3 regions of the Streptomyces sp. NPDC001219 genome follow, and region 1 is predicted to be linked to each of the others. Evidence: predicted binding sites of a transcription regulator. Region 1 holds the regulator's gene; each other region holds the start of a gene.
The links. Region 1 encodes HrcA, which represses chaperone genes, less so after heat shock. Its sites were predicted from a motif close to TTNGCACTCNGNNNNNCNGAGTGCNAA; they were not measured.
Positions count from the first base shown of each region.

Region 2: the regulator HrcA is predicted to act here: its motif matches at 8,335-8,361, upstream of ACWC9R_RS10850 (FmdB family zinc ribbon protein).
Region 3: the regulator HrcA is predicted to act here: its motif matches at 7,947-7,973, upstream of groES (co-chaperone GroES).

Region 1 is NZ_JBSFJF010000025.1:90,595-100,212, reverse strand. It holds gene dnaJ (molecular chaperone DnaJ) at 1-424, opposite strand, end outside; gene hrcA (heat-inducible transcriptional repressor HrcA) at 425-1,441, opposite strand; gene ACWC9R_RS18645 (MBL fold metallo-hydrolase) at 1,636-2,370, shown strand; gene ACWC9R_RS18640 (DUF3097 domain-containing protein) at 2,399-3,232, shown strand; gene ACWC9R_RS18635 (Uma2 family endonuclease) at 3,210-3,779, opposite strand; gene hemW (radical SAM family heme chaperone HemW) at 3,887-5,119, opposite strand; gene ACWC9R_RS18625 (SpoIIE family protein phosphatase) at 5,172-7,268, opposite strand; gene ACWC9R_RS18620 (AMP-dependent synthetase/ligase) at 7,552-9,441, opposite strand.
Region 2 is NZ_JBSFJF010000013.1:14,011-23,628, reverse strand. It holds gene glp (molybdotransferase-like divisome protein Glp) at 1-428, opposite strand, end outside; gene galU (UTP--glucose-1-phosphate uridylyltransferase GalU) at 433-1,335, opposite strand; gene ACWC9R_RS10870 (5-formyltetrahydrofolate cyclo-ligase) at 1,423-2,055, shown strand; gene ACWC9R_RS10865 (penicillin acylase family protein) at 2,217-4,940, opposite strand; gene ACWC9R_RS10860 (potassium/proton antiporter) at 5,126-6,643, shown strand; gene ACWC9R_RS10855 (MFS transporter) at 6,959-8,260, shown strand; gene ACWC9R_RS10850 (FmdB family zinc ribbon protein) at 8,373-8,717, shown strand; gene ACWC9R_RS10845 (S-methyl-5'-thioadenosine phosphorylase) at 8,832-9,618, shown strand, end outside.
Region 3 is NZ_JBSFJF010000122.1:3,613-13,230, forward strand. It holds gene ACWC9R_RS36020 (response regulator transcription factor) at 228-839, opposite strand; gene ACWC9R_RS36025 (WhiB family transcriptional regulator) at 1,219-1,551, shown strand; gene ACWC9R_RS36030 (LysR family transcriptional regulator) at 1,703-2,614, opposite strand; gene ACWC9R_RS36035 (MOSC domain-containing protein) at 2,772-3,437, shown strand; gene ACWC9R_RS36040 (SDR family NAD(P)-dependent oxidoreductase) at 3,571-4,344, shown strand; gene ACWC9R_RS36045 (hydroxyacid dehydrogenase) at 4,541-5,599, shown strand; gene groL (chaperonin GroEL) at 5,735-7,357, opposite strand; gene groES (co-chaperone GroES) at 7,493-7,801, opposite strand; gene ACWC9R_RS36060 (FtsW/RodA/SpoVE family cell cycle protein) at 8,314-9,618, shown strand, end outside.

The DNA.
Region 1 (9,618 bases):
CGACGGCGGTGTCGACCTGGATGTCCTTGGTCGTACCGAAGGCCGCCTCGTTCAGCTCGATGTCGAGCCGGATCATGGCGTCCTGGCCGCGGCGGGTGCGCGAGCGCGGCCCGCGCTGCGACGCGGTGCCGAAGAACGCGTCCATGATGTCGGAGAAGTTGCCGAAGCCCGCGCCGAAGCCGCCCGCGCCCTGGCCGCCGCCGGCCTGCGAGAGCGGGTCCCCGCCGAGGTCGTAGACCTGCTTCTTCTGCGGGTCCGACAGCACCTCGTAAGCGGCGTTGATCTCCTTGAACCGCTCCTGGGTCTTCGGGTCCGGGTTCACGTCCGGGTGCAGCTCACGCGCGAGCCGGCGGAAGGCCTTCTTGATCTGGTCCTGCGAGGCGTCGCGTCCGATGCCGAGGACCGAGTAGTAATCCGTGGCCACTTACGACTCCGCGAGGATTTGTCCGACGTAACGTGCCACTGCGCGTACCGCTCCCATCGTTCCGGGGTAGTCCATGCGGGTCGGTCCGACCACGCCGAGTTTGGCGACTGCCTCGTCGCCCGAACCGTAGCCGACCGTGACGACCGATGTGGACGCCAGGCCTTCGTGGGCATTCTCATGCCCGATACGTACGGTCATGCCCGAGTCATTGGCTTCCCCGAGCAGCTTGAGCATCACCACATGCTCCTCGAGCGCCTCCAGCACCGGCCGGATGGTCAGCGGGAAATCATGCCCGAAGCGCGTGAGATTTGCGGTGCCGCCGATCATCAGCCGCTCTTCGGTCTCCTCCACCAGAGTCTCCAGCAACACCGACAGCACTGTCGAGACCGTGCCGCGGTCGTCCTGCTCGAAGGACTCCGGGAGATCCTGCACCAACCGCGGCACATCCGCGAACCGGCGCCCCACCACCCGGCTGTTGAGCCGGGCCCGCAGGTCCGCGAGGGAGGCCTCACCGAACGGTGCCTGGCAGTCGATCAGCCGCTGCTCGACCCGCCCGGTGTCCGTGATCAGCACCAGCATCAGCCGGGCCGGGGCCAGCGCCAGCAGCTCGACGTGCCGGACCGTGGACCGGGTCAGGGACGGGTACTGCACGACCGCGACCTGCCGGGTCAGCTGCGCCAGCAGCCGGACCGTGCGGCCCACGACGTCGTCGAGGTCGACGGCGCCGTCCAGGAAGTTCTGGATCGCCCGCCGCTCCGGGCTGGACAGCGGCTTCACGCCGGCCAGCTTGTCGACGAACAGGCGGTAGCCCTTGTCGGTGGGGATACGCCCGGCGCTGGTGTGCGGCTGGGCGATGAACCCCTCGTCCTCCAGGGCGGCCATGTCGTTGCGGACGGTGGCCGGGGAGACACCGAGCTGATGGCGTTCGGTCAGGGCCTTGGAGCCGACCGGCTCCTCCGTCCCGACATAGTCCTGGACGATGGCGCGCAGCACCTCGAGCCTGCGTTCACTGAGCATCCCGCGCACCTCCAGTCCGGCCGTCCGCCGTCTCGACTCTCCTGGCACTCACACGGGCCGAGTGCCAGACCTTGAGCCAGTGTACGGCCGAGTAGCACGGACCCGGCAAGGGTGGCCGCACACAGCACCCGCCCGGTGACCGTGTTCGGGCGATCTGTCGGGCAACGCTATCGCGATGGCGCTAGCGTCTCGGTATGCACACTGCTTGGGAAGAGGCCGGCTGGGAACAGCTCGGTGACGGTGTCGCCAGACGCCGGATGCCGGGCTGGGACGAGACGATCGGCGTGATCGCGGGGACCACCGGCGTCATGATCGTCGACACCGGCGCGACCCTGCGCGACGGCGCGGATCTGCGACGGGCGATCCGCGGTGTGCTGGGCCGCGACGTGACGCATGTCGCGCTCACCCACCCCCACTTCGATCATGTCCTGGGCACCGCCGCCTTCGCGGGCGTCGAGGTCTTCGGCGCGGCCGGGCTGGGCGACCTGCTGCGCCGCGGCAAGGACGAGCTGCGGCACGACGCGGTGCGGCAGGGCGTCGACCGGGACGCCGCCGCCGAGGCCGCCGATCTGCTGGTCGCCCCGCACCACCACGTCCACGACCAGCTGACCGTCGAGCTCGGCGACCGGCAGGTGCTGCTCGCCAACGTCGGGCCGGGCCACACCGCGCACGATCTGGCGGTCCTGGTGCCCGGCCGGGGCGGGTCCCCGGAGATCGTCTTCTGCGGCGACCTGGTCGAGGAGTCCGGCGAGCCCCAGGCGGGCCCGGACGCGCTGCCGCAGCGCTGGCCCGGCGCGCTGGACCGGCTGCTGGCCCTTGGCGGCGAGGACGCCCGGTACGTTCCCGGCCACGGCGCCGTGGTGGACGCCCGCTTCGTCCGCGCCCAACGGGACGCCCTCGCCGCCCGCTTCGGCGTCGCCCCCTCCTGATCCGCCCGCCACCCACAGACAGGTCCCCATGCAGAGCAAGCGCTACAGCCCCGACCTCACCCCGCCCTGGAAGAAGCAGCGCCCCGCGCCCGAGGTCCCCGCCGATCCCGATCTGGTCGTCGAGGAGGTCACCTCGGGCTTCTGTGGCGCGGTGATCCGCTGCGAGAAGACCGCGCAGGGCCCGACGGTCACCCTGGAGGACCGCTTCGGCAAGCACCGCGTCTTCCCCATGGAGCCGCGCGGCTTCCTCCTGGAGGGGCGGGTGGTGACGCTGGTGCGCCCCGAGGGCAGGCCGGCCGCCGCCGCTCCGGCGCGTACGGCGTCCGGGTCGCTGGCCGTGCCCGGCGCCCGCGCACGGGTCGCCCGCGCCGGGCGCATCTATGTGGAGGGCCGGCACGACGCCGAGCTGGTGGAGCGGGTGTGGGGCGACGACCTGCGCATCGAGGGCGTCGTCGTGGAGTACCTGGAGGGCGTCGACGACCTGCCCGCGATCGTCCGCGGCTTCTCCCCCGGCCCGGACGCCCGCCTCGGCGTCCTCGTCGACCACCTCGTGCCCGGCTCGAAGGAGTCCCGGATCGCGGCCGGGGTGACCGGCGACCACGCGCTGGTGGTGGGCCACCCGTACATCGACATCTGGGAAGCCGTGAAGCCGTCCTCGGTCGGCATCCCGGCCTGGCCGGCCGTCCCGCACGGCCAGGACTGGAAGACGGGCGTGTGCCGCGCGCTGGGCTGGCCGGAGAACACCGGCGCCGCCTGGCAGCGCATCCTGTCGTGCGTGCGCTCCTACAAGGACCTGGAGCCGGCGCTGCTGGGGAGGGTGGAGGAGCTGATCGACTTCGTCACGGCCGGCGGTGTCGCGTGACGGCCGGAAGGGTTCCGAACGGCGAGGTGTCCAGCTCGATGCCGAGGGCATCGACGCGGAGCGGAGCACCGAACGAGACGGTGCGCTGAACCTCGTAGCCGGCGCCCTCCCCCGCACCGTCCGGTTCCGTCAGCAGCAGGCAGCGGGCGTCATACGGGTCGGCGATCAGGTACGCGGGGATTCTCCCCGCGGCGTAGAGGGAGCGCTTCAGGCCGTAGTCGCGGTCGGCGCTGCGCAGGGAGACCACCTCGAGCAGCAGCGTCACGTCCGAGGCGGGTACGAGCCATCCGGAGCCCTGGCACCTGCCGCGCTCCAGCACCACGAGGTCGGACTGCGGCTTGCTGACCTCCCCGGGGATCGAGAGGTGCTGGGTGGCGAATCTCTGCCAGCGGTCGTGCGGAATCTGGCCCGTCACCTCGCTGACGATCCTGTTGTGGACGATATCCGTCCCGCCGGTCAGCAGGATCTCCCGGCGCAGGAGTTCCACCCGGAGGCCCTCCGGCGGCTCGAACTCCGCGAAGTACTCCTCGATGTGCTGATCGCGCACTGCGGCCAACCGCCCAACTGTCCCTGCCTGCCGATGTGTTGCCGACAGCCTAGGAACGGCGCCGCCCGGCGGTCCGGGTCTCCGGGGGAGATCCCCCGGTCGAGTGATCAGTCCACCAGATCCCGCACCACCGCGTCCGCCAGCAGCCGCCCGCGGAGGGTCAGGACGGCCCGCCCCGCCTCGTACGGGCCGGCCTCCAGCAGGCCGTCGGCCAGCGCACGGGCTGCCGCACGCGCCCCCGCCGGGGCCAGGATGTCCAGCGGGCAGCCGTCCGCCAGGCGCAGTTCCAGGAGGATGCGTTCGACGCGGCGGTCCTCGGCCGAGAGGAGTTCCCGGCCGGCGCCCGGGGAGCGGCCCTCGGCGAGGGCCTGGGCGTAGGCGCCGGGGTGCTTGACGTTCCACCAGCGGACGCCGCCGACGTGGCTGTGCGCGCCGGGGCCGGCGCCCCACCAGTCGGCGCCGGTCCAGTACAGCTCGTTGTGGCGGCAGCGGGCGGCCCCGGTGGTGGCCCAGTTGGAGACCTCGTACCAGGTGAAGCCGGCCGCGGCGAGGCGCTCCTCGGCGATGAGGTAGCGGTCGGCGTGCACGTCGTCGTCGGTCATCGGGACCTCGCCGCGGCGGATGCGGCGGGCCAGCTGGGTGCCCTCCTCGACGATCAGGGCGTAGGCGGAGACATGGTCGGGGCCGGCGCCGAGCGCGGCGTCCAGGGAGGCGCGCCAGTCGTCGTCGGTCTCGCCGGGGGTGCCGTAGATCAGGTCGAGGTTGACGTGGTCGAAGCCGGCCGCGCGGGCCTCGGCGACACAGGCCTCGGGGCGGCCGGGGGTGTGCGTACGGTCGAGGATCTTCAGGACGTGCTGCCGGGCGCTCTGCATGCCGAAGGAGACGCGGTTGAAGCCGCCCGCCAGCAGCTCGTCGAGGTAGCGGGGGCCGACGGACTCCGGGTTGGCCTCGGTGGTGATCTCCGCGCCCGGTGCGAGGCCGAACTCCTCGCGGATCGCGGCCAGCATCCTGCCGAGGTCGGCGGCGGGCAGCAGGGTCGGGGTGCCGCCGCCGACGAAGACCGTCTCGACCGGGCGCGGGTCGTCGCCGAGCACCTTGCGGGCCAGCCGGATCTCGTCCACGACGGTGTCGGCGTAGTTGTCGCGGGAGGCCAGGGCGCCGCCGGAGCCGCGCAGCTCGCTCGCGGTGTAGGTGTTGAAGTCGCAGTAGCCGCAGCGGGTCGCGCAGTACGGCACATGCAGATAGAAGCCGAGGGGTCGTCCGGCGGCATCGGCCGGCGTATGACCGGGCAGCGCCCCGTCCTCGGGCATCGGCTCACCATCTGGCAGTGCGGAAGGCATGGGAACCATTGTCCGTCATGGCGGGGCGGTGCCGGTCCGGTACCGCTGTGCCTCAGGACACCCCGGGCCCCGACGCCTGGAGGACGAGCAGGGCCAGGTCGTCGTCGGGCGGGGTGGGGCCGAAGGCGTGGACGGTGCTGCGGATGTGGTCGGCGAGGGCGGTGGCGCCCAGGCCGGCGCCCGCGGCGAGGGCGGTGGCCAGCCCGTCCTCGTCGTCGAAGAGCCGCCGCCCCGAGCGCCGCTCGGTCACCCCGTCGGTGACGCACAGCAGCGTCTCCCCCGGGCAGAGGTCAAACGATTCACTGACGTACGCCGCGTCCTCGACCACCCCCAGCAGCATCTGCGGCGCCGCGACGACCCGGACCGCGCCGTCCGTGCCGAGCACCAGCGGCAGCGGGTGGCCGGCGCTGGCGAGGGTGCAGCGGGCGCCGCTGCGGACGCCGGGGTAGGGGACGATCTCGCCGTAGAGCAGGGACAGGAAGCGGGCCTGTTCGCCCTCCTCGCGGATCTCGACCGGCGCCTCGGCCCCGGCTCCGGCCGCGGCCACCGCCGCCGCGACCGCCGCGACCGAGTCCGCGGCCTCCCGCGCCATGGTCTTGTTGAGCCGGTCGAGCACCGCCGCGACGCCGAAGCCGTCGCGGGCCAGCAGCCGCAGCACCGGCCGGGCCAGCCCGGTCACCGCCGCCGCCTCGGGGCCGCTGCCGCAGACGTCGCCGAGCGCGAAGCACCAGCGGCCGTCCCCGGCCTCGAAGAGGTCCCAGAAGTCGCCGCCCGCCCAGGCGCCCTCGCGCGGCTCGTAGACCACCGCGGACTCCACCCCGGGCACCCGCGCCCGTCCCTGGGGCAGCAGCCGGCGCTGGAGGACCTGGCTGATGCGCTCCTGGCGGCTGTAGGCGCGGGCGGTGGCGACGGCGCGGGCGACCCGGCGGCACAGGTCCTCGATCAGCGCGACCGTCTCGTCGGGGAAGTGCGGCAGTCCGCCCCGGCCGAGCAGCAGGGTGCCGAGCCGCCGGCCGCCGGCGACCAGGGGGCAGGCCAGTGCGGCGCCGCCGGGGCCGTGGCCGCCCGGTTCGTACGGCCAGGGCCAGGGGGCGACCCCCGGCGCGCTGCCGGACGGGGGTTCCGGCGGCTGCTTCTCCAGCGCGGTGCGCAGCGGGTCGATCCGGCTCTCGCTGGTGTGCCAGACGCCGGCGAGCCGCTGCTCGTCGGCGCCCTGGGCGAGGCCCCGGCCGGGTGCGCCGCCGTCGCCGTCATACAGCCAGACCGCACACCACTCGGCGAGCCGGGGCACGATCAACTGGGCGGCGAGCGCGGCGACCTGGTCGGCGTCGAGCTGGCCGGAGAGCAGGTCGGAGGCCTCGGCGAGGAAGGAGAGGGCGCCGTTGTCGGCCCGGCCGGTGCCGGCTTCCGGCCGGGCGGCCCGGCGCGGGGCCGGGGCGAGGAGCTCGGCGGCCCGCAGCGCACGCGGCAGCAGCTGGTTGTCGAGGGTGAAGTCCGGCTCGGGCCATCCGCCGTCCCGCACGGGCAGCCGGAACCACACGGTCTTCATGGCCCGGCGGTAGGTGACGCCCCAGGACTCGGCGACCGCGCTGATCAGCTGGAGCCCGTGCCCGCCGTTCTCGGACGCGGCGCTCTCCGCGCGGGCGCGGACGGGCTGGGTGGGGTGGTGGTCGGAGACCTCGATGACGACGCCGGGGCCGGACAGGTCGTCGGCACCGGCTTCCGGGCCGGCTCCGGCGTCCCGGTGCGGCGCCTCGTACGGCTCCGCGGCCCGGCCCCGGAACGGCTCCGGCTCCCCGTCCCGCCCGGCCGCCGGGTCCAGCCGGCAGCGCAGCTCGACGGTGGTGCCCGCGTGCACGACCGCGTTCGTCACCAGCTCGCTGACCAGCAGCTCGGCTTCGTCCGCGAGCCGGTCGGTGAGGCCCTCCGCGCCGGTCAGCCGGCGGCCGGACCAGTCGGCGAAGGTGGCCCGGACGAAGCGCCGGGCGGCGGCAGCGGCCTGCGGGTCACCGGGCAGGCTGGCCCGACGGGAGCGGGCGGCGGGACCGTCGGCGGCCTGGGCCGCGGGCTGGCCGGGGAACCCGTCCGTCCTCGTCGTGCGCGCCGCCGTGACGTCGTCGTCCCGTGGAGACGAAGTGGTCGTCCTCATTGAGTAACTCCCGAGCAGCTCCGCTACAGCGCCGGATGCGCCAACGACAGAGTGACAGAACGAGCGCGGACATAAGCGCCGAGTCACAGAAGTACATGGTCGCGGCCACCAATTCGGCTGACGCCGGGCGGGAGTTGGCCGAGGTGCGGAGAGCGGGCCCGGGGAACCCCGCGGGGACGGGAAAGGGCCGCCGCGGATTCCCGCGGCGGCCCGGACTCCCCCGTACGCACGCGGCGGTACGGGGCGGGCCCTCGGACCCGTCCCGCACCACCGCGCCGTACCGCTACGACTCGCGCGCCCCCGCGTACATCTCGTCGAGCAGGTCCTTGAACGTCCGCTCCACCACCGGCCGCTTGATCTTGAGGCTGGGGGTGACCTCACCGTGCTCGATGTCCAGGTCACGCGGCAGCAGCCGGAACTTGCGGATCTGCTGCCAGCGCTGGAGCCCCTCGTTGACCCGCTCGACGTAGCCGTCGATCAGCTCGCGGACCTGGTCGGTGGCGACGACCTCGGCGTACTGCCTGCCGCCCAGGCCGTGCTCCGCCGCCCAGGTCATGATGGTCGGCTCGTCGAGGGCGATCAGCGCGGTGCAGAAGTTCCGGTTGGCGCCGTGCACCAGCACATTGGAGACGAACGGACAGACCGCCTTGAACTGGCCCTCCACCTCGGCCGGCGCGATGTACTTGCCGCCCGAGGTCTTGATCAGGTCCTTCTTGCGGTCGGTGATCCGCAGATAGCCGTCCGGGGAGAGCTCGCCGATGTCGCCGGTGTGGAACCAGCCGTCCTCCTCCAGGACCTCGGCGGTCTTGTCGGGCAGGCCGTGGTAGCCCTGCATGATGCCGGGGCCGCGCAGCAGGATCTCGCCGTCCTCGGCGATCCGCACCTCGGTGCCGGGCAGCGGCTTGCCGACCGTTCCGGTGCGGTAGGCCTCGCCGGGGTTGACGAAGCTGGCGGCGCTGGACTCCGTCAGGCCGTAGCCCTCCAGGATGTGGATACCGGCGCCGGAGAAGAAGTAGCCGATCTCCGGCGAGAGCGCGGCCGAACCGGAGACCGCGGCGCGCAGCCGGCCGCCGAACGCCTCCCGCAGCTTGGCGTAGACGAGGGCGTCGGCGACCTTGTGCTTGGCGGCGAGCGCGAACGGCACGGAGGTGCTGCCGGTACGGCGGAAGTTGTCCTGCGAGACCTTGGCGTACTCGCGGGCCACCCCGGCTGCCCACTGGAAGATCTTGTACTTGGCGCCGCCGCCCTCCCGGGCCTTGGCCGCGACACCGTTGTAGACCTTCTCGAAGATCCGCGGCACGGCCGCCATGTAGGTCGGCCGGACCACCGGCAGATTCTCGATGATCTTGTCGACCCGGCCGTCCACGGCGATCACCTGGCCGGTCGCGATCTGGCCGGCGGTGAGCACCTTGCCGAAGACATGCGCCAGCGGCAGCCAGAGGTACTGCACGTCCTCCTCATGGACCAGGCCCGTCGACTGGATCGCGCGGGCCATGTACGACCAGCAGTCGTGCGGCAGCCGGACGCCCTTGGGACGGCCGGTGGTCCCGGAGGTGTAGATGAGCGTCGCCAGCTGGTCGGCGCGCAGTGCGGCGATCCGCTCCTGGACGCACTCCGGGTGCTCCTCCAGATAGGCGGTGCCCCGCTTCTCCAGCTCGGCGAGGGTGAGCACCCAGCCCTCCGGATCGCCCTCGGCGGGCTCAGCGCCCGCCTCGTCGATGACGACGACATGCGCCAGCTCGGGCAGCTCCGCCCGCCGCTCGCGGACCTTGGCGAGCTGCCCGGCGTCCTCCGCGATCAGCACCCGGCTGCCGGAGTCGGCCAGGATGTAGGCGGTCTCCTCGGTGTTGGTGCTGGGGTAGACCGTGGTGGTGGCGGCGCCGGAGCAGAGCACGCCGAGGTCGGCGAGAATCCACTCGACGCGGGTGTTCGAGGCCAGCGCCACCCGCTCCTCGGGGTGGACGCCGAGCGCGATGAGCCCGGCGGCCACGGCGTTGACCCGCTCCGCGGCACCGGCCCAGCTGATCGCCTTCCAGTCGTCCGGCCCCTGGCCCGAGGACGGCGGGACCGGATAGCGATAGGCCTCGTTGTCGGGCGTGGCCGCCACCCGCTCCAGGAAGAGGTGTGCCACCGAGGGCGGCCGGTTTTCGATCAGCGTGTGGGTGTCCGTCACGGCGTCCTCCGGGGCCCGCTTCGTTGCTGGTGACTCGCGAGTAACCTTTGAGCAGTGATCAGACTAGAGCGCGAGGCGCCGACACGTAAGGGGCTGCGACCTACTGGTTCACGTTGTGACCGGTGCGATAGGTGTACGTAGCACACACAATGCCCGATAGTGCGCCGCGCCGCTCCC
Region 2 (9,618 bases), on a different contig from region 1:
TGGGCGCGCATCGTGGCGGCCGGTCCCTGGCCCGTACCGCCGTCGGTCCACTCGACGGGGACGACGGCCTCGGCGCCGGGCGGCAGCGGGGCACCGGTCATGATGCGGGCGGCCTGGCCGGGCCCGATGGCGGGAAGTGCGCCGCTGCCGGCCGCGACGTCACCGATGACGGTGAGGACGGCCGGGGCGCTCTCCGTGGCGTCCGCGACATCGGCGGCCCGGACCGCGTAGCCGTCCATGGAGCTGTTGTCGAAGGGCGGCAGGGCGACGGGGACCGTGATGTCCTCGACCAGGACGCAGCCCTGGGCGTCGAGGAGTTGCAGCTCGATCGGGTCCAGCGGGGCGATCTTCGCCAGGACGTCGTCGAGGTGCTCGGCCACCGACCAGACACGGTCCTGGTGGCTGGTCCGGCCGGTGGCGTGGTTCAACGTCTCACATCTCCTCGGTGACGTAACTGCGAAGCCAGGTCCGGAAGTCCGGGCCCAGGTCCTCACGTTCGCATGCCAGTCGGACAATGGCACGCAGATAGTCGCCGCGGTCGCCGGTGTCATAGCGGCGGCCCTTGAAGACCACGCCGTGCACCGGGCCGCCCAGGGAGGGGTCGGCGGCCAGCGCCTGGAGGGCGTCGGTGAGCTGGATCTCGCCACCGCGTCCCGGGGCGGTCTTGCGCAGCACCTCGAAGACGGCCGGGTCGAGGACGTAGCGGCCGATGATGGCGAGGTTGCTGGGGGCCTCGGCCGGGTCGGGCTTCTCGACCAGGTCGGAGACGGCCACCACGTCGTCGTCGCCGGTGGGGGCGGCGGCCGCGCAGCCGTAGAGGTGGATCTGCGCCGGGTCGACCTCCATGAGGGCGATGACGGAGCCGCCGTACTGCTCCTGTATCTCGACCATGCGCGCCAGCAGCGGGTCACGGGGGTCGATCAGGTCGTCGCCCAGCAGGACCGCGAAGGGCTGGTCGCCCACGTGAGGTGCGGCACACAGCACCGCGTGGCCCAGACCGCGGGGGTCGCCCTGGCGTACGTAGTGCATGGTCGCCAGGTCGCTGGATTCCTGCACCTTGGCGAGCCGGGACTCGTCGCCCTTGCGGTGCAGCGCCTCCTCGAGTTCGTAATTACGGTCGAAGTGGTCCTCCAGGGGGCGCTTGTTGCGGCCGGTCACCATCAGGACGTCGGAGAGCCCGGCGGCGGCGGCCTCCTCCACCACGTACTGGATGGCGGGCTTGTCGACGACCGGGAGCATCTCCTTGGGCGTGGCCTTGGTGGCGGGGAGAAACCTGGTGCCGAGGCCGGCTGCGGGGATGACAGCCTTGCTGATCCGTGTGTGCGATGGGGTCATGCGCGACACCATAACCGGCCCTATCGGAACGATGATGAGGGTCCGGTGAAAAGAGCATGAGAGCGGGAGCAAGGGCACACAGTGAGCGTGAATCACGATAGAAAGCGCAGGTTGCGGCGGGATCTCCTGGAGGTGAGGAGAGCGTTGCCGCCGGATGTCGTCGCGGCGACGGGCGAGGCGCTGGCGCGACGCACGCTGGAGCTGGACGAGTTGGTGTGGCCGGTCGCCCCGCGCCCCGAGGCGCTGCCGACGGTCGCCGCGTACGTCTCGATAGGCGGTGAGCCCTCCACCCGCGCCCTGCTCGATCTGCTGCGGGCGGAGGGGGTGCAGGTGCTGCTGCCGGTGCTGCTGCCGGACAACGATCTGGACTGGGCTCTCTACGAGGGCGCCGGGAGCCTCGTACGGGCGGGCCGCGGGCTGCTGGAGCCGGACGGGCCGCGGCTGGGCCCGGAGGCCGTCACGGAGGCGGACGTGGTGCTGCTGCCGGGGCTCGCGGTGGACCGCGGCGGGCTGCGGCTGGGGCGCGGCGGCGGCTCCTACGACCGGGTGCTGGCGCGGCTGGAGCGGGCCGGTGCGCGGGCGTCGCTGGTGGTGCTGCTGTACGACGCGGAGGTGCTGGCGGAGGTGCCGGCCGAGCCGCACGACCGGCCGGTGCATGCGGCGGTGACCCCGTCGGGGGTGCACCGGTTCACGGCGCCCGGGGAGCGTCCGGAGGACTGAGCCGGCCACGGGCGGGCGGTCCGGCCGCCCTGGACGGCGCGCGACCGCGAGGGGACCGCGGTCCCGGCCAGGGAGCCGGAAAGCCGTCGGGCGGGCCGGAGTCCTCCGGCCCGCCCGACGGCTTGGCGTGCACCAGGTGGCGGCGTGTGCGCCGCGCGCCCCTACGGAGACAGCGTCAGCGTGTCCTTGCCCGCCGCCTTGACGGCCTTCTCGCTGTACGCCCAGGGCAGCAGGTCGCCCTTGGCCCACTTGTCGGTCTGGTCGTAGTAGTGCGCGTCGTAGGCGTGCCCGGAGGCGCCGGTGAGGTTGATCCAGCGGGACTTGTCGAGGTCGGCGAGGTTGACGACCATCCGCATGGACGGGACCCAGGTGACCTTGTAGCCGCCGGCGGCGTTCCAGCCGGTGGCGTCGACCGCGGCCTCACCGCCGCCGAGGTTCCAGGGGCCGCGGTTGAACAGGCCCTGCAGCATGCCGGGTCCGTCGGTGCCCAGGGTCTGGTTCGTCAGGAACATCTGGTGCAGCCGTCCCCAGCTCCAGTTGTCGATGTTCTTGCCCAGCTTGGAGGTCAGCTCGTAGCGCGCGTCCTTCATGGCGTGCGCGAGGAGCTGGTCGCGGTTCTTGTCACCGGGGCGGTTGGGCCGGTCCTCGGTCTTCCACCAGTCGTTGTCGGGGTCGTCGAGGATGCCGCGGACGACCTCGTACCAGCGGTCGCCGCCGTCGGGCTGGGCGGTGTCGCCGGCCCGCTCGCCGCATTCGCGGAGGTACTTGTCGTTCTCGTCGGCGGGGCCGGTCTCGTCGGCCGGGCGGACGGTGAGGCACTGTCCGTCGGGGCGCAGCTCCTTGGGCATCTTGTTGCCGAAGGCGAGCTTGAGGGCGTTGCGCCAGACGGCGTTGAAGTAGGCGGCCGCGGCGGAGTCGGGCTCCTGGGTGAAGTCCCAGCCCTCCAGCAGCTGCTGGGCGTCGCGGACGTACTTGTCCTTGATGTCGATCTTCGTCAGGTAGGGCGTCAGCAGCCGGGCGATCTCGCTGCTGTTGTCCATCTGGAAGGTCTGCATGTCGTCGGTGGAGACGGTGTCGCCGGCCTTGATCTTCGACTCGATCAGGTCGTTGATCCGCTGGCTGCGGGAGCCGTAGCCCCAGTCCTTGGTGAGGAGGTAGGGGTACTTCTCGTCGGTGACGGCCTGGTTGGCGGTGACGATGTAGCCGCGCCGGGGGTTGTACTCGTACGGCAGGGACCGCTGCGGGATGTAGCCGGTCCACTGGTACTTCGGGTCCCAGCCGGGCGCCGGGTAGGTGCCGTCGAACTGGCCGTCCCCCTTGCCGCGGACCGGGATGCGGCCCGGCGCCTGGTAGCCGATGTTGCCCTTGGTGTCGGCGTAGACCAGGTTCTGGGACGGGACCTCGAAGTGCGCGGCGGCCTTGCGGAAGCCGTTCCAGTCCTTGGCGCGGTTGAGTTCGAAGACGGCGTCCATGGACCTGCCGGGGTTCAGCGCGGTCCAGCGCAGCGACACGGCGTAGCCGTCACCGCGGTCCGGGGCGGCGTTGCCGACGGGGGCGGACTTGCCGACGCCGGCCAGTTCGCCGTCGCGGTCGGAGACGATCGGCCCGTTCCTGGTGGACCGGACGGTGATGTCGCGGCTCTCACCGCCGGCGACCTTGATGGTCTCCCTGCGGGTTATGAAGGGCCGCTGCTTGTTGTCGTAGAAGTAGCCGTCGGCGCCGACCTTCTCCAGGTACAGGTCGGTGACGTCCGCGCCGAGGTTGGTCATGCCCCAGGAGATGTCCTGGTTGTGGCCGATGACGACGCCGGGCATACCGGAGAAGGTGAAGCCGGAGACGTCGTAGTTGCACTTGGGTCCGGTGGTCCGGCAGTGCAGGCCCATCTGGTACCAGAGCGAGGGCATCTGTGGTGCCAGGTGCGGGTCGTTGGCGAGCAGCGGCTTGCCGGTGGTGGTGTGGGCGCCGGAGACGACCCAGGAGTTGGAGCCGATGCCGTTGCCGTTGGGGCCGAGCAGCGCCGGGACCCTGTCCAGCGTCTTGGACAGCGAGGACAGCTGTGCCTGGAGGCCCGCGGCGGCCCCGCCGGGACCGGCCGGGGCGGCGTTCGCCGAACCGCCGGGCTTGAACTCCTTGGAGGAGGGGTCGACCGCGCCGCCCTCGACGATCGGCTTGTTCCGCTTGTACGGGTATGCCGGGTAGAGCTGGGCGATCTGCGCGGGGGTGAAGCGGCTGGTCATCAGGGACCGGTCGATCTCCTCCTGCATGTTGCCGCGCAGGTCCCAGGCCATCGCCTTGAGCCAGGCCACCGAGTCGACCGGGGTCCACTTCTCGGGCTTGTAGTCGTTCTCGAAGTCCAGTGCCGCGTACTCCAGGGACAGCGCGGAGCCCTTGTGGTCCTTGAGGTAGGCGTTGACGCCCGCGGAGTAGGACTGGAGGTACTTCTTGGTGCTGGGCGACAGCTTGGTGTCGTACTCCTTCTGCGCCACCTCGTGCCAGCCGAGGGTGCGCAGGAAGGAGTCCGTCTTGACCTCGCTCTTGCCGAACATCTCCGAGAGCCGGCCGGAGGTCATGTGCCGCCGTACGTCCATCTCCCAGAAGCGGTCCTGGGCCTGGACGTACCCCTGGGCGCGGAAGAGGTCTTCGTCGGTGTCGGCGTAGATCTGCGGAATGCCGTGGGCGTCGCGGGTGACGTCCACCGGGTTGGTCAGCCCCGGGAGTTTGAGTGAGCCGGTGGTCTGCGGGAACGACGCGCGGACGGTACTGACTCCCCAGAACGCGCCGAAGCCGATGCCCGCCACGAGCAGCAGCACGACCGTGATCGCGACGAGGCGGCCGCGCCGCCCCTTCTTCTTCCTGGGGACTGGGCCGGACTTGTTGGCGGGCATCTCTGTCCTTCGAGGGGCAGGGTGGGAGTGCTGGAGCAACCATAGGCGCACGGGTTCGGCGACCCCTACGCGGAGTCACCGCCAGCACATCCAACCTTCAAGCAATGGTAAATTGTTAGTCTCAGTAACTAGATACGGTAAGGAAAGTCGCCCGCCCCGGCGCCCGTGCGAGGAAGGATCAGCTCCTGACTGTCGACCACCTCAACGAACTCCTGCTGATCTGCTCGCTCGTACTGCTCATTGCGGTCGCCGCGGTACGGCTCTCCTCGCGCAGCGGGCTCCCCAGCCTGCTCATCTACCTGGGGATAGGCGTCGCCATAGGACAGGACGGTCCGGGCGGCGTCATCTTCGACAACGCCGAGCTGACCCAACTCCTCGGCTATGCCGCGCTGGTCGTGATCCTCGCCGAGGGCGGCCTGGGCACCAAGTGGAAAGAGATCAAGCCGGCGCTGCCCCGGGCGGCGGTGCTGTCGACGGTCGGGGTCGCGGTGAGCGTGGGGGTCACCGCGGCCGGAGCGCACTACCTGGCCGGGCTCGACTGGCGCCAGGCGCTGCTGATCGGCGCCGTGGTCTCCTCCACGGACGCCGCGGCCGTCTTCTCCGTGCTGCGGAGTGTGCCGCTGCCGGCCCGCCTGACCGGCGTACTGGAAGCCGAATCCGGCTTCAACGACGCCCCCGTGGTCATCCTCGTGGTCGCCTTCTCCACCGCGGGACCGGTCGAGCACTGGTACGCGCTGCTCGGCGAGATCGCCCTGGAGCTGGCGATCGGCGCCGCCATCGGCCTGGCCATCGGCTGGCTCGGCGCGTACGGCATGCGGCATGTGGCGCTGCCCGCGTCCGGTCTGTACCCGATCGCCGTCATGGCCATCGCGGTCTCCGCCTACGCGGCCGGCGCCCTGGCCCACGGCTCCGGCTTCCTCGCCGTCTATCTGGCCGCGGTGATCCTCGGCAACGCCAAACTGCCGCACGCCCCGGCCACCCGCGGCTTCGCCGAGGGCCTGGGCTGGCTCGGCCAGATCGGCATGTTCGTCCTGCTGGGCCTGCTGGTGACCCCGCACAACCTGATCGACGACATCGTCCCGGCGCTGCTGATCGGCATGATCCTGACGCTGGTGGCCCGGCCGACGTCCGTGTTCGTGGCGCTGCTGCCGTTCCGGGTGCCCTGGCAGGAGAAGGCCCTGCTGTCATGGGCCGGACTGCGCGGTGCGGTGCCGATTGTGCTGGCCACCATCCCGATGGTGGGCGACGTGCCGGGCAGCGAGCGGGTCTTCAACATCGTCTTCGTGCTGGTCGTGGTCTACACCCTGGTCCAGGGGCCGACCCTGCCCTGGCTGGCCCGGCGGCTGCGGCTGGGCGACGGCAAGGAGGCCGCCGACCTGGGCATCGAGTCGGCGCCCCTGGAGCGGCTGCGCGGCCATCTGCTGTCCACCTCGATCGGCCCGACGTCCCGTATGCACGGCGTCGAGGTCGGGGAGCTGCGGATGCCCGCGGGCGCGGCCGTCACCCTCATCGTCCGGGACGGCTCCAGCTTCGTGCCCTCGCCGTCGACGGTGCTGCGGCGCGGCGACGAGCTGCTGGTGGTCGCGACCGATCCGGTGCGTGACGCGGCGGAGCGGCGGCTGCAGGCGGTCTCCCAGGGCGGCAAACTGGCCGGCTGGCTGGGAACCGGCGGCCCCTCGGGGCGGGGCCACAGCCGCCACTGACCCCGCGCCGCAGCGGGGGACGCGGAAATGTGCCGCATCTCTCCACGGATACCAAGGAATTCCGCGTGAAGCCCTGGCCTATCCCAGGGCTTCACGCGCTGCGGCCTGTAGTATGAAGAGGCACATCGACGAACCAACTCTGCCTGATGCAGAGCTGGCGCGACCGCTCGGCGGCCGCGGTCCCCCTGCCCCATGCAGCCACCTCTCCGGTGCGGACCACGCGGTATCACTCGGTCCTGCGCGAGAGGACAGCTCTCGGCGCGTACCCGTGAGGACCTCGCGGGTGGCGCTACCAGGCGGCAGAAAGGCCCGGCCGTGGCATCCGCGGTCAAGGACACCCGTACCGGATACGGACCACTGCTCCGCACCCCTGGTGCATGGACATTCCTGCTGCCCGGCTTTCTGGCCCGGCAGCCCTTCGCCATGCTGACGATCGGCATCGTGCTGCTCGTCCAGTCCACCACCGGCTCGTACGGCACCGCGGGCGCGGTGTCCGCCACCACCGGTGTCTCGATGGCCCTGTTCGCCCCGCAGAGCGGCAAGCTCGCCGACCGCTTCGGGCAGCGTGCGGTGCTGATCCCCGGCGTCCTGGCGCATGTCGCCGGCGTCGCGGCGCTGATCACCCTGGCCCTCGCCCACGCCCCCCTGTGGACGCTGCTGGCGGTGGCGGTCCCCACGGGTGCCTCGACTCCGCAGGTCGGCCCGATGGTGCGGGCCCGCTGGGCGGCCCGGCTGGGCGGCAGCCCGCTGATGCCGACGGCCGCCGCCTTCGAGTCGGTGACCGACGAGTTCACCTTCGTGGTCGGCCCGGTGCTGGCGACCGCGCTGTGCACCGGGGTCCACCCGGCGGCCGGGCTGGTCGCCGAGGCCGCGCTGACGCTGGCCGGCGGGCTGCTGTTCGCCGCGCAGCGGCGCAGCCAGCCGGCGGTGCACCGGGCGCGGACCGGCGAAGGGGCGCGCGTCTCGGCGCTGTCGATCCCCGGTGTCCGCGTGCTGATCGTGGCCTTCCTGGGCATCGGCTCGGTCTTCGGCGGCATGCAGGTCTCGCTGACGGCGTTCACCGAGCACATCGGGCAGCCCGGCATCAACGGCGTGCTCTACGGGATCTTCGCGGGCGGCAACATGCTCGCCGGGATCGTCTGCGGCGCCCTCGCCTGGAAGGTGGGCCCGCGGCGCCGTCTGCTGGTGGCCTACGGGCTGCTGGCGCTGGCCACCGTCCCGCTGTGGGCGGTCACCGCGGTGCCGCTGCTGGGTGCCGTCGGCCTGGTCGTCGGCCTGTGCATCGCCCCGGCCCTGATCACCGGCTACACGCTGGTGGAGTCGCTGGTGCCGGCCGCCGCCCGCACCGAGGCCTTCACCTGGCTGACCGGCGCGGTCGCGCTGGGCCAGGCGGCCGCGGCGACCTCGGCCGGCCAGCTGGCGGACCGCTTCGGGCCGAGCACCGGGTTCCTGGTGCCGCTGGCCGGTACGGCGCTGGCCCTGGTGGTGCTGCTGGCGCTCCGCGCCCACCTGCTGCCGCGCGCCCCGGCCGCGGCCTCCCGCGTCCCCTCGCAGGGCGCCGACGCCCGGGTCCCGGCCGTTTCCGACGACCGGGAACGGGAGCTGGCGCGCGCCTGACCGAGCGTGGGGTCGGTCACCGTCCGCCGGTCACGGTGGACTGGCGGGCGGGAATACTGCAAGATGGAGCGTCGTTAGCACTCATCGAGTGAGAGTGCCAGGAGGAAGTCAAGTGCCGACCTACCAGTACCAGTGCACCGAGTGCGGCGAGGGCCTCGAGGCGGTGCAGAAGTTCACCGACGACGCGCTCACGGAGTGCCCCAGCTGCGACGGACGCCTCAAGAAGGTGTTCTCCGCGGTCGGCATCGTCTTCAAGGGCTCCGGCTTCTACCGCAACGACAGCCGCGGCTCGTCGTCCAGCAGCAGCCCCGCGAAGAGCTCCAGCACCTCGGGCACGTCCTCCTCGGACTCGTCCGGCTCCTCTTCGGACGCGTCGAGCTCCTCGTCCGGCAGCTCGGACAGCAAGTCCGCCTCCCCGGCCGCCGCTTCGTCCTCGGGCAGCAGCTCCGCCGCCTGACCCGCGCTTCTCCGGGCCCCGCCGTCACCGACGGCGGGGCCCGTTGCCTTGCGGCCTTCTTTCGTCTCCGTCAGCCACTCTCCCCCGTTGCCGCGCCCCGATAGTGTGACCGGCATGGCTGACGCGGAGATTGGCGTTATCGGCGGATCGGGCTTCTACTCGTTCCTCGACGACGTGACCGAGATCACAGTGGACACCCCGTACGGGCGCCCGAGCGACTCCCTGTTCGTGGGGGAGGTCGCCGGCCGCCAGGTCGCGTTCCTGCCCCGGCACGGCCGCGGCCACCATCTCCCGCCGCACCGCATCAACTACCGCGCCAACCTGTGGGCACTGCGCTCACTCGGCGTGCGCCAGGTCCTCGGCCCGTGCGCGGTCGGCGGGCTGCGCCCCGAATACGGCCCCGGCACGCTCCTGGTCCCCGACCAGCTCGTCGACCGCACCAAGGCCCGCACCCAGACCTACTTCGACGGCGAGCCCCTGCCCGACGGCAGCGTCCCCAACGTCGTCCATCTGACCTTCGCCGACCCCTACTGCCCCACCGGACGCCGGGCCGCCCTCTCGGCGGCCCGCGGCCGGGACTGGGAGCCGGTCGACGGCGGCACCCTCGTCGTCATCGAGGGCCCCCGCTTCTCGACCCGCGCCGAATCGCGCTGGCACGCCGCCCAGGGCTGGTCCGTGGTCGGCATGACCGGCCACCCCGAGGCGGTCCTGGCCCGCGAACTGGGCCTCTGCTACACCTCGTTGTCCCTCGTCACCGACCTGGACGCGGGCACCGAGACCGGCGAGGGCGTCTCCCACGAGGAGGTCTTCCGGGTCTTCGCCGAGAACGTCGGCCGGCTGCGCGAGGTCCTCTTCGACGCCGTCGCCGCCCTCCCCGACAACGCGGCCCGCGACTGCCTGT
Region 3 (9,618 bases), on a different contig from region 1:
CCGAAGCGTTATGAGCGGCAGGTGCGCCGGCTGTTGTCATGTCCTGCGCCCTCCCCTCATGTCCGACCGGCCCGTCCCCGAGGAACTCCATACCTCCAAGGATGCGGCACCGCGCGGCGAATCGGACCGCCGTCGTACGCCGACGGCTGCGGGGCGCCATGTCACCCCGCCCGCCACAGGGCGGGCGGGGATCTTCACTCCCCCGCGTCGCTGCACGTCACAACGCCTTAGCGGACCAGTCCCCAGCGGAAGCCCAGGGCCACCGCATGCGCGCGGTCCGAGGCGCCGAGTTTCTTGAAGAGGCGCCGGGCGTGCGTCTTGACCGTGTCCTCGGAGAGAAACAACTCACGTCCGATCTCGGCGTTCGAGCGGCCGTGGCTCATGCCCTCCAGCACCTGGATCTCGCGCGCGGTCAGCGTCGGCGCGGCACCCATCTCGGCGGACCGCAGCCGGCGCGGGGCGAGCCGCCACGTCGGATCGGCGAGCGCCTGGGTCACCGTCGCCCGCAGCTCGGCGCGCGAGGCGTCCTTGTGCAGATAGCCGCGGGCACCGGCGGCGACCGCGAGCGCGACACCGTCCAGGTCCTCGGCCACCGTGAGCATGATGATCCGGGCGCCGGGGTCGGCGGACAGCAGCCGGCGCACGGTCTCGACACCGCCGAGACCGGGCATCCGTACGTCCATCAAAATCAGATCCGAACGATCGGCACCCCAGCGGCGGAGGACTTCCTCGCCGTTGGCCGCGGTCGTCACACGCTCGACGCCGGGCACGGTCGCAACCGCCCGACGGAGCGCCTCTCGGGCAAGCGGGGAGTCGTCGCAGACGAGGACGGATGTCATGACCGCCCTCCGCAGCTGATGCGCGTCACCTTGAGCCTCCAGGCTGGTACGTATCGTCACCTGTGCGATTGACGGCCTCGGACATTTGCCCGTGGCCTACCTCTGCCAACCGCCTCCGCACTCTCAACGACGGTCACTCGAAAGAGTTACGGCTTCGGCGACCGAGTTCAGCACGCTCCGTGAGGAGCCGGATACGCAGACGACTCAATGGGCGACCGGCATCCGCGCGTGCACCCTATGCCCTATTTGGCTCTCTTTCTTCCATTTTCATGGTGACTATGACTAGATTCGCAATGAGTCATATTTACATCTACTTCGACAGTAGATGTACCGTCGTGAGCACCGAGCCCGAATCAGCATCGCTTCGAGGGGACAAGCAATGGCAGATTTCTCCCGCCTCCCGGGCCCGAACGCAGACCTCTGGGACTGGCAGCTGCTGGCTGCCTGCCGTGGCGTGGACAGCTCGCTGTTCTTCCATCCCGAAGGCGAGCGCGGAGCGGCCCGCAGCGCGCGTGAGACATCGGCGAAGGAGGTCTGCATGCGCTGCCCGGTACGGGCCGAGTGCGCGGCGCATGCGCTGGCCGTCCGCGAGCCCTACGGGGTGTGGGGCGGTCTGACGGAGGACGAGCGCGAGGAACTGATGGGCCGGGCCAGGCACCGGCTGGTCCCGGCCTCGTCCATGACCGGCCACGCGCACGTCTCCGGCTCCTGAGGCTCCGGGGGCGGACTGCTCCTGAAGAAACGTTCCTGCACGACGGTGCGGCCGCCCGTCCGCGGGACACGGGGTTTGCTGCGGCCGGTGCGGGGTTCGGTGCGGCCGGGTGACGAAGGGCTTGGCGAAGGACCGGGGCCGGCGGGGGCCGTCAGCGGCGGGCGGCGTCCACCAGCCGGTCGAGCGTCGCCTCGACGGCGGGGACCTGCGCCAGATCCGGCAGGGTGAGCGCGACGATCTCGCGGTGCACGGCAGGTTCGAGACGTACGGCCGTCGCGCCCTTGGGGCGCACCGACGCCAGTGTCAGCTCGGGCAGCGCGGCCACCCCCAGGCCGGCCCCGACCAGGCCGATGACCGCCGGATAGTCGTCCGTCGCGAAGTCGATACGCGGGGTGAAGCCCGCGCTCTCACAGACCTCCACGAGGTGCCTGCGGCAGCGGGGGCAGCCCGCGATCCAGGGTTCGTCGGCCAGCTCGGCGAAGCGCGCGACGCCCGCCGCGGCCAGTCGGTGGCCCTCCGGCACCAGCCCGACCAGCCGGTCCGCCAGGATCGGGCGCACCACCAGGTCGTCCCACTCCGCCCCGGCCGCCGGGTCCGCGCCGCGCACCTCGGGGTAGCGGAAGGCGAGCGCGATCTCGCAGTCGCCGTTGCGCAGCATCTCGATCGAGCGCGGCGGTTCGGCCTCGACCAGCGAGACCCGGGTGCCGGGATGGGCGGCGCGCATCGTCGCGAGGGCGGTCGGCACCAGCGTCGAGCTGCCGGAGGGGAACGACACCAGGCGCACCCGTCCCGCGCGCAGGCCCGCGATGGCGGCGATCTCCTCCTCGGCGGCGGTGAGCCCGGCCAGGATGCTGACGGCGTGCCGGACGAGCGCCTCGCCCGCCTGGGTCAGCCGCATCTCGCGGCCCGCGCGGACCAGCAGCGGGGTGCCGGCGGACTGTTCCAGCGCCTTCATCTGCTGGCTGACGGCCGGCTGGGTGCAGCCCAGTTCGCGTGCGGCGGCGGAGAACGAGCCGGTCCGGGCGACGGCGCGCAGCACACGGAGATGACGGGCCTCGATCATGCTTTGAGCATAAGCGGTTCTTGGGTCGATCGTGAAAAATCGCGTCGTTCCTTTTGGGAGGCATGCCGGGCGCGCCGCCATGGCACGCATGAGCTGGGGCGACGCCGACGAAGCCGGGCCCCGGAGCACGCCGCCCGACCGAGCAACGGAGCACCACATGAAACTGCTGAGCGTGAACCTGGGGCGGCCCACCGCCTCCCGGCACACCGACGCGGAGGGCGGTACGGGCATCGACAAACGGCCCGTGGACGGCCCGGTGGCGGTGGCCGCCCCCGGCCCCAAGGGCGTCGGCGGCAGCGGGCTGGCCGGTGACGCGGTGGTCGACCTGCGCCATCACGGCGGCGACGACCAGGCCGTCTACGCCTACGCCCGGGAGGACCTGGACGACTGGCAGCGGGAGCTGGGCCGCGAGCTGGCCAACGGGATCTTCGGCGAGAACCTCACCACGTCGGGCGTCGACGTCACCGGTGCGCGGATCGGCGAACGCTGGCGGGTCGGGCCGCGGCTGCTGCTGGAGGTGACCTGCCCGCGGATTCCCTGCCGGACCTTCCACGGGTGGCTCGGCGAGCGCGGCTGGATCAGGCGCTTCACCCAGGCCGCGGTGCCCGGCGCGTATCTGCGGGTGATCGAGCCGGGCGAGATCCGCGCCGGGGACGCCGTCGAGGTGGTGCACCGCCCGGAGCACGAGGTGACGGTCGGGATGATGTTCCTGGCCCTGACCACCCGGCGGGAGCTGCTGCCGCGGCTGCTGGAGGCGGGTGCGGCCCTTCCGGAGGAGGCGCGGCGGAAGGCGGTGAAGTACGCGGAGCGGGCCGGGGGTTGAGCCCGTCCGCCGGGTGCCGGGCGGTGTGCGCCGGGAGCGGGAGCGGAGGACGCGCCTCCGGTGGGCGGTGGGGCGGCCGCGCCACCGGGGGTTGGGACGCGGGCGCCGTGCCCCGGGCGGATAGCGTGCCCGTATGACGACTGCATTGATCACGGGAGCGACGGCGGGCATCGGGGCGGCGTTCGCCCGGCGGCTCGCGAGCGACGGCCACAGCGTGGTGCTGGTGGCCCGCGACGAGAAGCGACTGCACGAGCAGGCCACCGAGTTGCACGACCGGCACGGCATCGAGGCGGAGGTGCTGAGCGCCGACCTGGCCACCGAGGAGGGCATCGCGGCCGTCGAGGCCCGGCTCTCGGACACCAAGCACCCGGTGGACCTGCTGGTGAACAACGCCGGCTTCGGCAACAAGGGCGAGTACCTCGACGTCCCGATGGCCGACGAGCTGACGATGCTGAAGGTGCACTGCGAGGCGGTGCTGCGGCTGACCACGGCCGCGGTGCGCGGGATGCGGGACCGGCGGCGGGGCGCGGTGGTCAACGTGGCGTCCGTGGCGGCGTTCGTACCGCGGGGCACCTACGGCGCGAGCAAGGCGTGGGTCGTCCAGTTCACCCAGGGCGCGGCGCGCGATCTGGCGGGCAGCGGCGTGCGGTTGATGGCGCTGTGCCCGGGGTTCGTCCGCACCGAGTTCCACCAGCGCGCCGGGATGGGGACGGACAACATCCCCGGGTGGATGTGGCTGGACGCGGACAAGCTGGTCGACGCCGCGATGAAGGACCTGACGCGGGGCAAGTCGCTGTCCATTCCGGACCCGCGGTACAAGGCGCTCATGGGCGCCGTGAAGCTGGCGCCCCGGGGCGTGCTGAGCGGTCTGACGTCCCGCACCGGCCGGAAGTACGGGCCGCGCTGACGCCGGGTCACCCCACCCGTTGCCGAGGGCGGGGCGGTGGTGGTGCGATGGCCGTGGCCATGCCGTCGCCGTGGCGCGACGGGGCGGGCGGGGCGCGACGACCGCGTGCCCCGCAGCCCGCCCCGGCGGGCGCCACGGATGGCGGGCACCGGCGTCGACGGCAGCGGGCGACCGCGGAGGAGGACCGTTCAGCACGATGCACCCCACCTCTGACAGTCCCCCAGGACCTGCGGAAACGCCACCGTTCCGGCCCGGCCTGCTGCTGGCGATGGGCCCGGGCGTCGCCGGCCGGCTCCTCGGCGCCCGCCACCGCACCCGCCTCGCGGCCCTCGCCCGTACCGACCCGCGGCTGGTCGCCCACGAGCTGGCCGACCCCACCCCCGAGGTCGCCGCCGCCCTCGCCGGCGCCGAGGTGCTGCTCACCTGCTGGGGCGCCCCGCCCCTCACCGGCCGGGTGCTGGCCGCCGCGCCCCGGCTGCGGGCCGTCGTCCACGCCGCCGGCTCGGTCAAACACCACGTCACCGACGCCTGCTGGGACCGCGGGATCACCGTCACCTCGGCCGCCGACGCCAACGCCCTGCCGGTCGCCGAGTACACCCTCGCCGCGATCCTCTTCGCCAACAAGCGCGTCCTGCACGCCGCCCACCGCTACCGCGGCCTGCGCGCCCCCCACGACTGGTCCGGCGAACTCGCCGGGGCCGGCAACTACCGCCGCACCGTCGGCGTCATCGGCGCCTCCCGCATCGGCCGCCGGGTCATCGCGCTGCTGCGCCCGTTCGACCTGCGGGTCCTGCTGTACGACCCGTACGTGGACCGTGCCGAGGCGGCCCGGCTCGGCGTGGTGCCGGTCCCCCTCGACGCGCTCTGCGCCGACAGCGACATCGTGACCGTGCACGCCCCGCAGCTGCCCGCCACCCGTCATCTGCTCGGCGCCCGCGAGCTGGCCCTGATGCCGGACGGCGCCACCCTGGTCAACACCGCCCGCGGCTCACTGGTCGACGCGGCGGCCCTGCTCCCCGAGCTGGCCACCGGCCGGCTGCACGCCGTCCTCGACGTCACCGAGCCCGAACTCCCGCCCCCGGGATCGCCGTTGTACGACCTGCCGAACGTCCTGCTCACCCCGCATGTGGCGGGCTCGCTCGGCACCGAACTCCACCGCCTGGCCGACCACGCCCTCGACGAGCTGGAACGCTACGGCCGGGGCGAGCCGTTCCGTGCCCCCGTACGGCGGGAGGAGCTGCACCACTCGGCGTGAGCCGCGCCCCGGCGGCGGGGAACCCGGGCGCCCGGTCCCGCCGGAAAACCCGAGGACCCGGGCCCCGCCGCAGCGGGACCCGGGTCCTGGGTGAAGCAGACCGACGCGGCGCGTCAGCCGAGCCGACGGCTCAGGTCAGTGCGCGTGGCCGTGACCGTGACCGGCCTCCGGCTCCTCCTCGGCGGGCTTCTCGACGACCAGGGTCTCGGTCGTCAGCAGCAGCGAGGCGATCGACGCGGCGTTCTCCAGCGCGGAGCGGGTGACCTTGACCGGGTCGATGACGCCGGCCTTGACCAGGTCGCCGTACTCGCCGGTGGCGGCGTTGAAGCCGTTGCCCTTGTCCTGCTCGGCGACCTTCGCGGTGATGACGTAGCCCTCGAGGCCGGCGTTCTCCGCGATCCAGCGCAGCGGCTCGACGGCGGCGCGGCGGACGACGGCGACACCGGTGGCCTCGTCGCCCTCCTTGCCGAGGGAGCCCTCCAGCACCTTGGCGGCGTGGACCAGAGCGGAGCCACCACCGGAGACGATGCCCTCCTCGACCGCGGCGCGGGTCGCGGAGATGGCGTCCTCCAGACGGTGCTTCTTCTCCTTGAGCTCGACCTCGGTGGCCGCACCCACGCGGATGACGCAGACGCCACCGGCGAGCTTGGCGAGGCGCTCCTGGAGCTTCTCGCGGTCCCAGTCCGAGTCGGTGGACTCGATCTCGGCCTTGATCTGCGCGACGCGACCGGTGACGTCCTCGGACTTGCCGCCACCGTCGACGATGGTGGTGTCGTCCTTGGTGACGGTGACCCGGCGGGCGGTGCCGAGCACGTCCAGACCGGCCTGGTCGAGCTTGAGGCCGACCTCCTCGGCGATGACGGTGGCACCGGTGAGGGTGGCCATGTCGCCGAGCATCGCCTTGCGGCGGTCACCGAAGCCGGGGGCCTTGACGGCCACGGCGTTGAAGGTGCCACGGATCTTGTTCACGACCAGGGTCGACAGGGCCTCGCCCTCGACGTCCTCGGCGATGATCAGCAGCGGCTTGGAGGAACCGGCCTGGATGACCTTCTCCAGCAGCGGCAGCAGGTCCTGGATCGAGCCGATCTTGCCCTGGTGGATCAGGATGTACGGGTCCTCGAGGACGGCCTCCATACGCTCCTGGTCGGTGACCATGTACGGCGACAGGTAGCCCTTGTCGAAGGCCATGCCCTCGGTGAAGTCCAGCTCCAGACCGAAGGTGTTGGACTCCTCGACGGTGATGACACCGTCCTTGCCGACCTTGTCCATCGCCTCGGCGATCAGCTCGCCGACCTGCTTGTCCTGCGCGGACAGACCGGCCACGGCGGCGATGTCGGTCTTGTCGTCGATCGGACGGGCGGTCGCGAGGAGCTCCTCGGACACGGCCTTGACGGCGGCGTCGATGCCCTTCTTCAGGGCGGCGGGGGAGGCGCCGGCGGCCACGTTGCGCAGGCCCTCGCGGACCAGCGCCTGGGCCAGCACGGTGGCGGTGGTGGTGCCGTCACCCGCGATGTCGTTGGTCTTGGTCGCCACCTCCTTGACGAGCTGGGCGCCGAGGTTCTCGTACGGGTCGTCGACCTCGACCTCACGGGCGATGGTGACACCGTCGTTGGTGATGGTCGGCGCGCCGAACTTCTTGTCGATGACGACGTTGCGGCCCTTGGGGCCGATGGTCACCTTGACCGTGTCGGCAAGCTTGTTGACGCCGCGCTCAAGGGCGCGACGGGCGTCCTCGTCGAACTTCAGGATCTTCGCCATGGGTTGCTTCAAGTCCTCTCAATGCGATCCTCGGCCACGACGTGGGGACCGCTGTCGCTCAAACGGACTGCGCCCCTGCCCCGGTTGTTTAGACGCGGGAAACCAGGGGCGCAGATCACGGCAAAACCGGGTGACTTACTTCTCGACGATCGCGAGCACGTCGCGAGCCGAGAGAACGAGGTAGTCCTCGTTGTTGTACTTCACCTCGGTGCCGCCGTACTTGCTGTAGAGCACGACGTCGCCGACCTTCACGTCGAGCTCGACGCGCTTGCCGTCCTCGACCCGGCCCGGGCCCACGGCCAGGACAACGCCCTCCTGGGGCTTCTCCTTGGCGGTGTCCGGAATGACCAGGCCCGAAGCCGTGGTCTGCTCGGCGTCGAGCGGCTGGACCACAATGCGGTCCTCAAGCGGCTTGATGGCAACCTTGGAGCTGGTGGTCGTCACGATCCGACCTCCCCCTTCGGAGATCTCACGGGGTTAACTGTCTGAGGTGGCGACCAGGTCGATCCGTCGTCGCGGGTGCCGGACCTGCCCGTCGCTGTGTTGGCACTCCCCACTGGAGAGTGCCAACGCCGAGACTATGACGCGGTTAGCACTCGGTCAAGCGGAGTGCCAGCGCGGCGGGGAGTCTTCCCCCGCCACCGGTTGACCGGGCAAGAGGAGCCGCGGTTTCCCGGCCCGCCCACATTCGGCGATCATGGCCATCTACAGCGGGGGTAGGGCGGGTTACGAGACAACCATCGGGAAGATTCCCGGCGCATCGGACAAACCTCCCCCTGCTCTCGCAACCAGGCCACCGGCTGCCTCGTCTACCTCCCCGACTGCCGGGTGGACGAACCGGGCCCGTTCCCGGCCGGCCGGCGGCCTCGACGACCGATGGCGGAGGAAAACCCGTGCGTCCCACGACCAGAGTTCCCCGGAGGGCCAGGGTCCCGGAGAGCGATGTCGAACGCACCATGACGTTCGAGGCGCTGGCCCAGGCACCGGACCGGCGGAGGACCGAGGCACGGCTGCTCGCCCTCGTCGTCCTGATCGCGGTCTTCGGCCACGCCTACACCGGCCTGTCGATGGAGGGCCGGCTGTCCGCCGGACTGGCCGGCTTCGCCGCCGGCATGGTCCTCATGGCGCTGGTCCCGCATCTGGTCCTGCGCCGGTTCGCGCCCCGCGCCGATCCGCTGATCCTGCCGCTGGCGACCCTGCTGTCCGGCATAGGCCTGGTCCTGCTGCACCGCCTGGACCTCACCTACGCGAAGTCGCCACGGCTGAAGATCGCCGCGGCGGCCGACGGCCAGCTGGTGTGGACCGCGATCGGGGTGGCGGTCTGCGTCGTCATCCTGCTGGTGCTGCGCGACCACCGCATCCTGCAGCGCTACATCTATCTGACGATGGTGATCGCGCTGGTGCTGCTGATGGCACCGGCCTTCTTCGGCGCCGACATGTACGGCGCCAAGCGGTGGATTCTGCTGGGGCCGCTGTCCCTGCAGCCCGGCGAGTTCGTGAAGATCATGATCTCGGTGTTCTTCGCCGGCTACCTCACCGTCAACCGCGACGCGCTGGCGCTGGCCGGCCGCCGCGTCCTGGGCATGCAGCTGCCCCCCGGGCGCCAACTCGCGCCGATCTTCACGATCTGGGCGATCAGCCTGCTGGTGCTGATCTTCGAACGGGACCTGGGCACCTCGCTGATCTTCTTCGGCGTCTTCGTGATCATGCTCTACATGGCCACCGACCGCACCAGCTGGGTGGTCTGCGGTCTGCTGATGGCCACGGTCGGCGCGGCCGTCGTCGGCTCCCTCGAACCCCATGTCCACGGCCGGGTCACCGCCTGGCTGGACCCCATGCGGGCGTTCACCAAGGCCGGCCACGCGGAGCGCATGTCCGACCAGCTCGCCCAGGCGCTGCTCAGCTTCGGCAGCGGCGGCATCAGCGGCAGCGGCCTGGGCCAGGGCCACCCCGAGCTGATCGGCTTCGCCGGCAACAGCGACTTCATCCTCACCACCGTCGGCGAGGAGTTGGGGCTGGCCGGGGTGATGGCCGTGATCATGCTCTACGTCCTGCTGGCCCAGCGCGGCCTGCGGGTGGGGCTGAGCGCCCGCGACCCCTTCAGCAAACTCCTCGCGGTCGGCCTCTCCGGTGCGCTGCTGCTCCAGGTCTTCGTCGTCTCCGGCGGCGTCACCGGGCTCATCCCCCTCACCGGCAAGGCGCTCCCGTTCCTCGCCAAGGGGGGCTCCTCGTTGGTCGCCAATTGGGTCATGGTGGCCCTG